2 regions of the Rheinheimera fenheensis genome follow, and region 1 is predicted to be linked to the other one. Evidence: riboswitches for the same ligand, from Rfam matches in the RefSeq annotation. Region 1 holds a riboswitch; the other holds the start of a gene.
The links. Region 1 has a riboswitch for thiamine pyrophosphate ahead of ABGI61_RS04785 (TonB-dependent receptor). Riboswitches for the same ligand answer to the same signal wherever they lie in the genome.
Positions count from the first base shown of each region.

Region 2: another riboswitch for thiamine pyrophosphate. It lies ahead of thiC (phosphomethylpyrimidine synthase ThiC); the one in region 1 lies ahead of ABGI61_RS04785 (TonB-dependent receptor).

Region 1 covers NZ_JBDPJM010000002.1:397,011-402,160, forward strand. The annotation lists gene pnuC (nicotinamide riboside transporter PnuC) at 1-264, opposite strand, end outside; gene ABGI61_RS04780 (YkoF family thiamine/hydroxymethylpyrimidine-binding protein) at 261-509, opposite strand; gene ABGI61_RS04785 (TonB-dependent receptor) at 520-2,607, opposite strand; TPP riboswitch at 2,646-2,742, opposite strand; gene ABGI61_RS04790 (hypothetical protein) at 2,855-3,703, shown strand; gene ABGI61_RS04795 (methyl-accepting chemotaxis protein) at 3,710-5,150, opposite strand, start outside.
Region 2 covers NZ_JBDPJM010000015.1:49,901-55,050, reverse strand. The annotation lists gene thiE (thiamine phosphate synthase) at 1-242, opposite strand, end outside; gene thiC (phosphomethylpyrimidine synthase ThiC) at 235-2,010, opposite strand; TPP riboswitch at 2,108-2,218, opposite strand; gene sbcB (exodeoxyribonuclease I) at 2,273-3,718, opposite strand; gene ABGI61_RS16185 (LysR family transcriptional regulator) at 3,790-4,629, opposite strand; gene ABGI61_RS16180 (acyl-CoA dehydrogenase) at 4,739-5,150, shown strand, end outside.

The DNA of each region.
Region 1 (5,150 bases):
ACTGCACTGTTGCAGCTGACGCCAGCGCCACCAGCCATACAATGCCATAGCAGCGTAATAAAGCTGCAACAAGGCATCAGACAACAACGCCGACTGCCACATCACATGGGTAAATAAAAGGGTGCTTAACAGCGCTGCCGGCCAGCACCACAGGCTTTGCCTAAGCGCAAGCACCACATAAGCCAGCGCCAGCACAGTGGCAATAAGCTCGATGCTATGCATCAGCTGCCACTGCGCTATGGCCTGGCTTAACAGCTGATTCATGGCCGCAAATCACCATGAATAAACTTCACTACAAAAACCACCTTGCCGTAGTGCTCGAACGACCACTTAATACAAGCCTGCAGCGCCTGCATCACAGTGTCGTACTCACCAAACAACTGGGTGCTCATGGTATTGGTAAGCACCTTAATATCCGGGTACTGGTTTAGCTGCTCAATAAAGCCTTTTATCGGGGTTATGTAGTCATCCGCCAGCGGATACTTACTAATTTCAACAGACAGTTGCATTAGCTTCTCCTTAAAACTGATAACTGGCACTGGCACCAAAACGGCGCGGCTCGGAAAATTGCTCGTATACATGCGGCTGGTAGCCGTCGCGAGGGTCGTTACCAAAGTAGAAGCCACGCACACCAATATCCTGATCCAGCGCGTTACGCGTCCACAGTGCCAGCTCCCAGTTGGCCAGCTGATAACTTAAGCGCGCGCCTAACAGCTCATAGCGGCTCGAGCGGGCATTATGGCCATCAGAATAAAAGAAGCTGTCTTTACCCTGTAAACTCAGGTTAAAGGTTAACGCCTCGGTGATATACCAGTCGGTCGCCAGGCTGTATTGGAAGCGCGGTGCCTGCGCCTGCTCGCGGCCGCTAAAGTTATCACCGTCCAGCGTAACATAGCGGCCAAGCTTGGTTTTAAGCCAGCTGGCCGATAAAAACAGTGCCAGTTGCGGGTGCAGCTGCAGGCGGTTTTCCATCTCAATACCGTAGTTACGGCCGCTGCCGGCATTATCAATAAAACCGGCAAATTGCGGGCCGCTGTTCGGGTTTAGCCAGCCTTTTACCTGCATATCATCACGCCACATATAAAACGCGGCCACACGGGCGGTGATGCTTTGATCCAGGGCACTGCCCTTTACACCAAACTCGGCGTTATACAGGGTTTCCGGCTTAAAACTAGCTTTGCTGTTCAGCTCGGCTAAATTGCCGTCGGCGGCTTTCGCCAGCGCATCGCCATTTACACCACCAGCCTTGTAGCCACGTGAGGCCAGCAAATAAATAAGTGCCTGATTATTCACTTGGTAATTCAGGCTAATATTGGCGCCCCACATGGTGTCATGGTTTTTAATGGCATTGGCGCTGCTATCACTGTAGTCATCGTCGTAGCGCTCTAAGCGCAGGCCAGACACCAGGCTCCAGCCACTGTTAAGCGGTGTGGTTAACTCACCATATACTGCAGCATTAGTGCGATTCAGGCTGCTGATAAAGCTGTCGGCCTGCCATAAATCCCAGTTCCAGAACTGGCGGGTTAAATCAAAGCCCTTGTTGGCAACATAAAGCCCCAGCACCCAGTCACTTTGGCCAAGTTTACCTTCGGGTGTAGAGACAAAGCGGTAATCCAGTGTCAGCTGATCACGTGCACGCAGGTAACGGTCAGTGGTGGAGTATTCATCCGGGTGAATACCGACATAGCTCCAGTCTTCATCAAAGCCATAATCGCTGTCGGCACTGAGCCAGCTTAGCTGGCCTTGCAGGGTGGCGAATGGCAAGCCGCTGTAATCGGCTTTTACCGCCAGCGCTTTGCTGCGAATTTGGTCCTGACCCGGCTCGTCTGACAAGGTGGTGCGGTTACGGTCCAGCGAAAAGGCGTCATAGCCATTATCCTGATCGGTCAGATGGGCAATAAACGTCAGCACCAGCGCATCCGTGGTCTGATACGCCAGCTTGGCGCGACCGGTAAACTCGTCAATGTTATTGGTGTCGTCGCGGTTTAAAAAGGCGTTATCAATAAAGCCGTCTGAGCTTTGCTGCTCTAAAGACAGGCTATAACCCAGCTTGCTGTTCAGGCTATTGCTATACTGCGCGGCCAGCTGCCGGCTGTCATAATTAGCCAGCGTAGCGCTAAGTTTACCCTCAGCAGTTGCTGTAGGGCCTTTGCTGGTTAAGTTCAACATACCTGCTAAGGCATTAGCACCAAAGCGGCTGGCTTCCGGGCCGCGAAAAACCTCGAGCTGGGCAATATCGCTAATGCCGCTGATGCCCAGCCCCGAGTAATCGATGCCATCAATTAAAATGCCAACTGAAGGGTTTATCGTATCGACAAACTCACTACGCTCGCCAATGCCGCGAATTTGAATATAGCGACCACGCGAGGCGCCGGCAGCAAAGTTGACGTTAGCAAACTGGCTGAGTAAATCGTCCAGGTGCTGCGCCGACGTGCGCTTTACGTCCTGCTCACTGACTACAGCGATACTACCTGCTAGCTGCTGCACCGACTGCTGGCGTAAATCGCCCTGCACGGTTAGGCGTTCAATAGCGGTTTCAGACGGACTGGCAAGCGCAGTAAAACTGCTACATACGGCTAAGGATAAAATTGAAGGTAAAACACGCATTGTTGTATGAATCTCCAAACTTCAGAGATCACACCAGCTTGAGGAGTTAGCACCATCCCTCCGCCGGTATAATCCGGATCAGGTTCTAAGGGTTCGCCTGACGGCATCTCAGCAATTGCACCCCTTGGTCGCGCCGCAAGTGTATAGCGTTTTATTGGTCCATGCAATGCACAACGGCGCCGCAACGCCTATAGTTGAAGCGGAATTATGTTGTTTCCGCCGGCTTATTCGCTGACAAGGACACATGATGAAAAGCTATGTAGAGCGCGTTATTGCTGAAATTCCGTTATTTTTTTCGCACTTCAGCCAGTGTTTGTTTCGCCCAAGACACTTTATTCAGCAACAACTGGCAATTGCCGAACAACCCGATGAAGTCAGCAAAGGCGTTGAGTTTCTTATTTTATCTTTTCTTATTGCGCTGTTTATCAGCCAGTTGTTACCCGAAGCAGTAAACCCTGTCACCCTACCCAGCGACGACGCTGCTTTTACTAATTTGGCCAGTAGCGCACTGTTTGATTTATTTCTGTTATTTTTCGCCGCTGCTATCGCCTTTGGCTGCTTGAAAATGGTGGGTGCTGGCGGCAGCTTCTTTACCTTTTTTCGTTTGTTTGCCTTTTTCTGCGGTATCACCATGGTACTGTTGGTATTTGCCAACGCGCTGACCAATATCGGCATGATAGATCCCACAGTTGCCAAAAGCTGGATCCAGCTGGAGCAAAGCGCTAAAGCATTGCAGCCCATGACAGCACAGCTTTTGTGCAATACTGATGTCTCAGGCGAGTTAGCAGCCAACCCGACAGCAAGTGATGCTCTACAGCAGCAACTGGCGCAGGCGCAAAGCCTGTACCTGCAAGCAACAGAGCGGCCGCTGTTTTTGCTGGGAGTCGGGTTACAAGCAGGTATGCAGCTTATTTTGGTCTGCTGGCTGTTTATTGCCTGGTTTGCCTACGGTAAGCAGCAACAACTAAGTAGCGGCAAAATTATATTCTCCGCGCTGCTAAGCCTGGTGTTTGTTTATGCGGCCAGCCTGCTACTCAGCCTGATGCAAACCGGCAGCCAAATGATGGCATTGTATCGTGCCTGTCCGCCGGGTTAATCTGGCTTAGGCGCGCCTATTAAACACCTGCCAGTCAGCGTTAAGCTGATTAGAGAGTTGCGTTAGCTGCTCACTAGCACCGGTAGCAATGCCTGCGCTATAGCTTAACTGACTAATATTGTCGTTTAAGCGGTGAATATTATCGGCAATATCATCAGTAACCGCTTGTTGCTGCAGCGTAGCACTACAAATACTCTGATTAGCACTGTGAATGCCCTCAACCGCAGAGGCCAGCTGTGCAAAACGCTGGCCGGTCTCCTGTGCCAGCTGCACGCTATGATCGGCTTGTTGGTGTGCTTGCTGTATCACTTGTACCGCACTGGCAGCCTGCTGTTGCAGTAAGGTCACCATAGTATTAATTGACTCTGTCGCCTGCTGGGTATTGGCGGATAAGGTGCGCACCTCGTCTGCGACAACTGAAAAACCGCGCCCCGCTTCGCCGGCCCTTGCTGCCTCAATCGCTGCATTAAGCGCCAGCAAGTTAGTTTGTTCAGAAATTTTACGGATCACATCGACCACTGCAGAGATTTGGCCAGACTCCTGCTGCAGTTTTTGCACCACAACGGCACTTTGTGTCAGCTGCTGTGCTAAAGCTGTAATGCCGCCGGCACTGTCTGCTGCAACCCCTCGACCGGATGAGCATAGCAGCTCAGCTTGCTGTGCCGCCTGCGCCGCAGCACGGGCATTATCGGTAACATCCCGCACGCTGGCACTCATTTGCTCTACTGCTGTGGCCAACTGCGCCGCCTGCCCGGCCTGATCCGCCGCACTGTGGCTTACGGTGTCACTGCTTTGAAACACTGTGCCAGCCTGCTCACTTAACGCGATAGCACTGGCGCCCAACTTAGCTACCAGCTGTTCAAAATGACTGATCATCTGGTTTAGCGCCTGCGCCGCTTGTGCAATTTCATCGCTACCCTGCGCATTGGCGCGCAGGCTTAAATCTGAATTCTGTTGCACTGCCTGTAGCAGGTCACGCAGCGCCCAAAGCGGCCGGCAAACAGAACGCTGTACCCGCCAGATCAGCAAACTTATTAGCAGAAATAACCCCAGTACCGACACCACAAAACCCCGCACCAGCATTGAGGTAAAGTGCTGAGCTTCATCACGCACAGTGGCCCCAGCGGCAAGTTGCTGCTGAATAAAAGCCTCAGCTAACTTGGTAAAACCGGTAATACGCAGCTCAATTTCGTTATTGACCGTAGACTCATTCAAGATGCGTACCAGTAGTGCGTCACTGCCGGCATAACTTATCCACTCTTCATAGTGCTTAAGCGCCTTGCTAAAAGCGCTATCCAGCTCTGTGTAATAAGCCTCGTCAGCGTGAGAGGGGCGTGCTGCGATAAAAGCCTGCCAATGCTGCTGTGCGGTAGCCAGCTGCTGTTTAATTGCCTGCTCGGTCGCCTCAGCTGACGCCCAGCCAGTGCGGTATTTGCGGATATCCTGC
Region 2 (5,150 bases), on a different contig from region 1:
ACTTTAGGTGGCATATCCTCAAGCAGACAATTCAGTTGGGTGATAAACAATGCAGGGCTCACAGCCTCATAACCAACCACTTCTGTGCTATTTTGCGCCGTGACAGCCGCAATTACACTGCAACCATGGCAATCCATTGCCGCAAAAGTATGTAAATCCGCCTGAATGCCGGCGCCACCGCCACTGTCTGAACTGGCAATAGTCCAGACGATGGGTTTTGCTTTAGATAATTGCTCAAGCATCAGTTAATGCCTCTTGCTGCTGAACTTGCTGGTTAAGCCGCATTGAGCAAAATTTCGGTCCGCACATTGAGCAAAACTGTTCGGTATCGGCGCCTTCGTGGCTTAGCGTTTCATCGTGAAAAGCTTTAGCGGTGAAAGGGTCCAGTGCCAGATGGTACTGATCCTGCCAGCGAAATTCGTAGCGGGCTTTAGACAGGGCATTGTCTCTTTGCTGCGCTGCCGGATGGCCTTTGGCCAGATCTGCCGCATGGGCGGCAATTTTGTAAGCGATAAGACCTTGTTTTACATCTTCTTTGTTGGGCAGGCCGAGATGCTCCTTTGGCGTAACATAGCACAGCATGGCGCAGCCAAACCAACCAATCATCGCAGCACCTATGCCAGAGGTAATATGATCGTAACCCGGTGCAATATCGGTCGTCAGCGGGCCCAAAGTATAAAACGGTGCTTCGTGGCAATGCTTTAGCTGCTCAGTCATATTTTCCTGAATAAGCTGCATCGGCACATGGCCCGGGCCTTCTATCATCACCTGTACATCATAGCGCCAGGCAATTTTGGTCAGTTCGCCCAGGGTGCGCAGCTCGGCAAATTGCGCTTCATCGTTGGCATCGGCAATACTACCTGGGCGCAGGCCGTCACCCAGTGATAATGAAATATCGTAAGCTGCACAGAGCTGGCAAATTTGCTCAAAATGCTGATATAAAAAGCTTTCCTCGTTATACAACCTTGTCCACTGCGCCATAATTGCACCACCGCGTGAGACGATGCCGGTTACCCGCTTCGCGGTTAAGGCAACAAAATCTTTTAACACCCCGGCATGAATAGTAAAGTAATCGACCCCTTGCTCAGCTTGCTCGATTAAGGTGTCATAAAACACCTGCCAGTTTATCCGGCTGACATCGCCGTTTACTTTTTCCAGCGCCTGATAAATCGGTACTGTACCAATAGGCACCGGGCTGTTACGGATAATCCAGTCACGGGTTTGGTGGATGCGCCGGCCGGTAGATAAGTCCATTACGGTATCTGCGCCCCAGCGCGTGGCCCACACCAGCTTTTCCACTTCTTCTTCAATGCTGGAGCTAACCGACGAGTTACCGATATTGGCATTGACCTTAACTTTAAAGTTGCGGCCAATAATCATCGGCTCTGCTTCCGGGTGGTTAATATTGGCCGGAATAATGGCGCGGCCGGCGGCCACTTCCTGGCGCACGAATTCTGCGGTGATTTGCTTAGGGATAGCTGCGCCAAAGCTTTCGCCCTGATGGGTTCTGACGCCATCATCTGCTGTGGCCATATTTTCCCTAAGGGCGATAAAGTGCATTTCTGGCGTAATAATGCCGGCACGGGCATAGTGTAATTGGGTGACTGTTTTGCCAGGCTTGGCTTTAAGCGGCTGATGCTCAAATTCGGTGATCTGTTCATCCAGTGCGATATCGGCATATGGCAGCTCGGGCGAGGGGGCTACATCACCGCGCTGATTAATCCAGTTAAGCCGAAGCTTAGGCAGGCCTTTTAGTACATCTAACGGCTGCGTGGGGTCGCCATAAGGGCCCGAAGTGTCATACACCGGCAGTGACGGGTTAGCTTGAAGGCTGCCATCGGCTAAACGGCTGGGACTAAGGTGAATATCCCGTACGGGCACTTTAATGCCACTTTGACCGCATTCAAGGTAACGACGGCTGGATCCGGGAAAGTTTTCGCCTTGCAGTGCCTGAATATAGGCTCGGGCATGGGCGCGTAACTCACGTTTTGATAAAGGTGTAGCAGACATAGCAAGCTCCGGTTAACAAGTTGAGGTTGCTTGTCCGGAGTGGGGGCAGGTTATAACAGTCAGCAAATCCGACGGGCGGATTTGGCCTGGGTTAAATGCTGTATTTCCCCTTGTTTCCCTTCGCAGGTATTAGCCTGATCAGGTTCAACGGATCCCGTTTTCACGGTCTCAGCCCGCTGTAAACAGCTGGGCACTCCGACAAGATGGTGCTAAGTATTCACGTATTGCTAACGAAATTCAAGGTCTGATTGCAACCGGTGTTTTATAAACTCTGCACATACAGGTAAAGTGATTTAAGAATTTTCATCTTCTGCTCATCACTGGCGTGCTCATGCGCCAGATTTTCCAGCGCCAGGCTAAAGTCTTCCATCGTTAAATTTGGGTTATCCAGTCCATGCATCAGTTTATCCGTGCGGTAGCGCTGCCATTTTTGCTGTTCGCTGTCAGTCAGGCTGTAAGGGTAGTTGCGGGCACGGTATAAAAACAGCAGACTGTTGAGGCGCTCGTCACTGAACATCGGCGCGTTTACCGCCAACTGCTCTGGCGTTAGCTGATGCAACTGCGCCATTTTTTGCTTGTCACCATCGCTGATAAAACCGCTGTACAACTGATAATCCGGGTTGGTTTCTGCGGCAAACTCATTTAGCTGCTCATACAACTCAATAGCTTTGGCCTGCACTTCACGGTGCTGGCGTAAAAATTCTAAATGCTTCAGGCACTTTGCTCTGTCAATACCAAATTCTGCGGCGCGCTGTTCTGTTAGGGTTTTTGCTGGTGCTAAAACCGGGCATTTATTCAAATGAATAAGCTTTAAGCCCAGCCGCTGTTCGCCCTCAGCCAGATCAGTCGTTTTGGTGTACAGCTTTTGCTGTAAGGTCTCGATATCGTCTTCCAGCAGTGGTGTGGGGTCGGCCTGCAGGTTATAACAAATCACCGCATTCTTATTCGTCGGGTGAAATGCCAGCGGCACCACCCAGCTAACACAACCTTGAGTAGCCGGGAATTTTGACGATACATGCACCAGCGGTGTCATACCGGCGACGTCAATCAGCTCGGCCACTTTGGCTTTTTTTCGTAACTCAAATAAATAGCTAAAGAGTTTAGGCTGTTTTTCTTTTATCAGTCTGGCGATGGCAATGGTGGCGTAGACATCGGATAACGCATCATGGGCGTTTTCATGAGCTAAGCCGTTAGCGCGGGTTAGCTCTTCCAGTTTAAAGCTGGGGCTGCCATCTTCGCGCTGTGGCCAGTTAATGCCGTCGGGACGCAGCGCATAACAAGCTCGCACCATGTCGATTAAGTCCCAGCGGCTGTTACCGTGTTGCCACTCGCGGCCATAGGGCTCATAGAAATTGCGGTACAGGCTATAGCGGGTCACTTCATCATCAAAGCGAAGGTTGTTATAACCCAGTACACAGGTATTGGGCGTACTAAAGCGTTGCAGAATACGCTGCATAAAGTCAGTTTCGCTCAGGCCTTTTTTATTGCACAGCTGAGGCGTTAAGCCGGTAATTAACGCCGCTTGGGGGTGCGGCAGGTAGTCATTGGCCAGTTGGCAGTACCAGACATCCGGCTCACCGATAATATTCAGGTCTAAATCGGTTCGGATCCCGGCAAACTGCGCCGGGCGGTCGCGCTTAGGATCGGCGCCCCAGGTTTCATAATCGTGAAAGTAAAAACTGGCGTTTTGGCTCATAAATATCGTCAAATCATAACCGGTAGCTAGTGGCGCCAGTGTAGCAGTATGGCAACAGAGGTGACATGCTTTTGCTGATCTAATTAACGGGCGCTGGCCTGCTGACACTGCTGTAACAACATTGCAAGTGCATTGCTACTGCTGTTTTTCGGGTATGCCAGGCCGATGGTGCGTTCCAGCTTTGCGTCGGCAATAGGGCGCAATAATACATCGCTGCGCTGCTGCATATTGTCAAAGTTCGGTACCAGCGCACAGCCAACACCAGCGGATACCAGCCCCAGTGCGTATTCGATGGTTTGAATGTTGGCGCGCAGATCAGGCTTAATACCGCGGCGCACCATCTCCGGGTAAAGGCTGTTCCAGGCATCACAGGGGGTGCGTTTAATCAGCGGCAGGTTTTCAAAATCGGCCAGGCCAATATTGTCCTGCAGCATCAGGGCAGAACCAGGCGGCAGCGCAAGCAAATAACTGTCGTGCCAGATAGGTGCAAAGGCTTCACCGGCTTTAAGCAGCTGCGGCGTAATAATACGCGCATCACAGGGCTCATCCGGCTCGACTAAATGCAGCTCTAACCCCGGCACACTATTACTAAATTCGCGCAGCAACTGACTCATACGCTCTACGCCCAGAGCACGAATAAGCCCCAAACGGAACTTTACCCGAGCTACCGGCTCGCTGAACGAAGCTTTTAACGACTGCAATTGGCTAAGCAGGCGGCCGGCATGGCCGTATAGCTTATCGCCGTCTTCGGTTGGTGTTACCCCTTTTGGCAGACGGATAAATAAGGTGACGCCCAGTTCTTGTTCCAACTGGCGCAGGGCAGCCGATAGCGATGGCTGTGCCACACAGCATTGGCGCGCTGCGGCGCTGACACTGCCTTGCTCATATACGGCAACAAAGTAACTGAGTTGGCGGATATCCATAGTTAAAAACTATACCTGATACAGAATTATTATATTTTAACTGTACATGAAAGCAGGCTACTCTGGCGATAACTAAAATTACTTTGCTGGTTTTACTGAGGAATTTGCTATGGCACGTGCACATTTTGATTGGCAGGACCCTTTTGCATTTAGCAACATGCTAACGGAAGAAGAGCGGATGATCCGCGATACCGCCCACCAGTATTGCCAGGAAAAGCTGCAAACACGGGTGTTGATGGCGAACCGTGAAGAGCATTTTCACCGCGAAATTATGAATGAACTGGGCGAGTTGGGGCTGCTTGGCGCGACCTTGCCGGAAAAATACGGCTGCTCGGCAGTGAATTATGTCTGCTATGGCCTGGTGGCGCGTGAAGTGGAGCGTGTAGATAGTGGTTATCGCAGCGCAATGAGCGTGCAATCCTCTCTGGTAATGCACCCCATTCACGAATACGGCAGCGAAGTACAGCGGCTGAAATATTTACCTAAACTCGCCAGCGGTGAATGGGTGGGCTGCTTTGGTT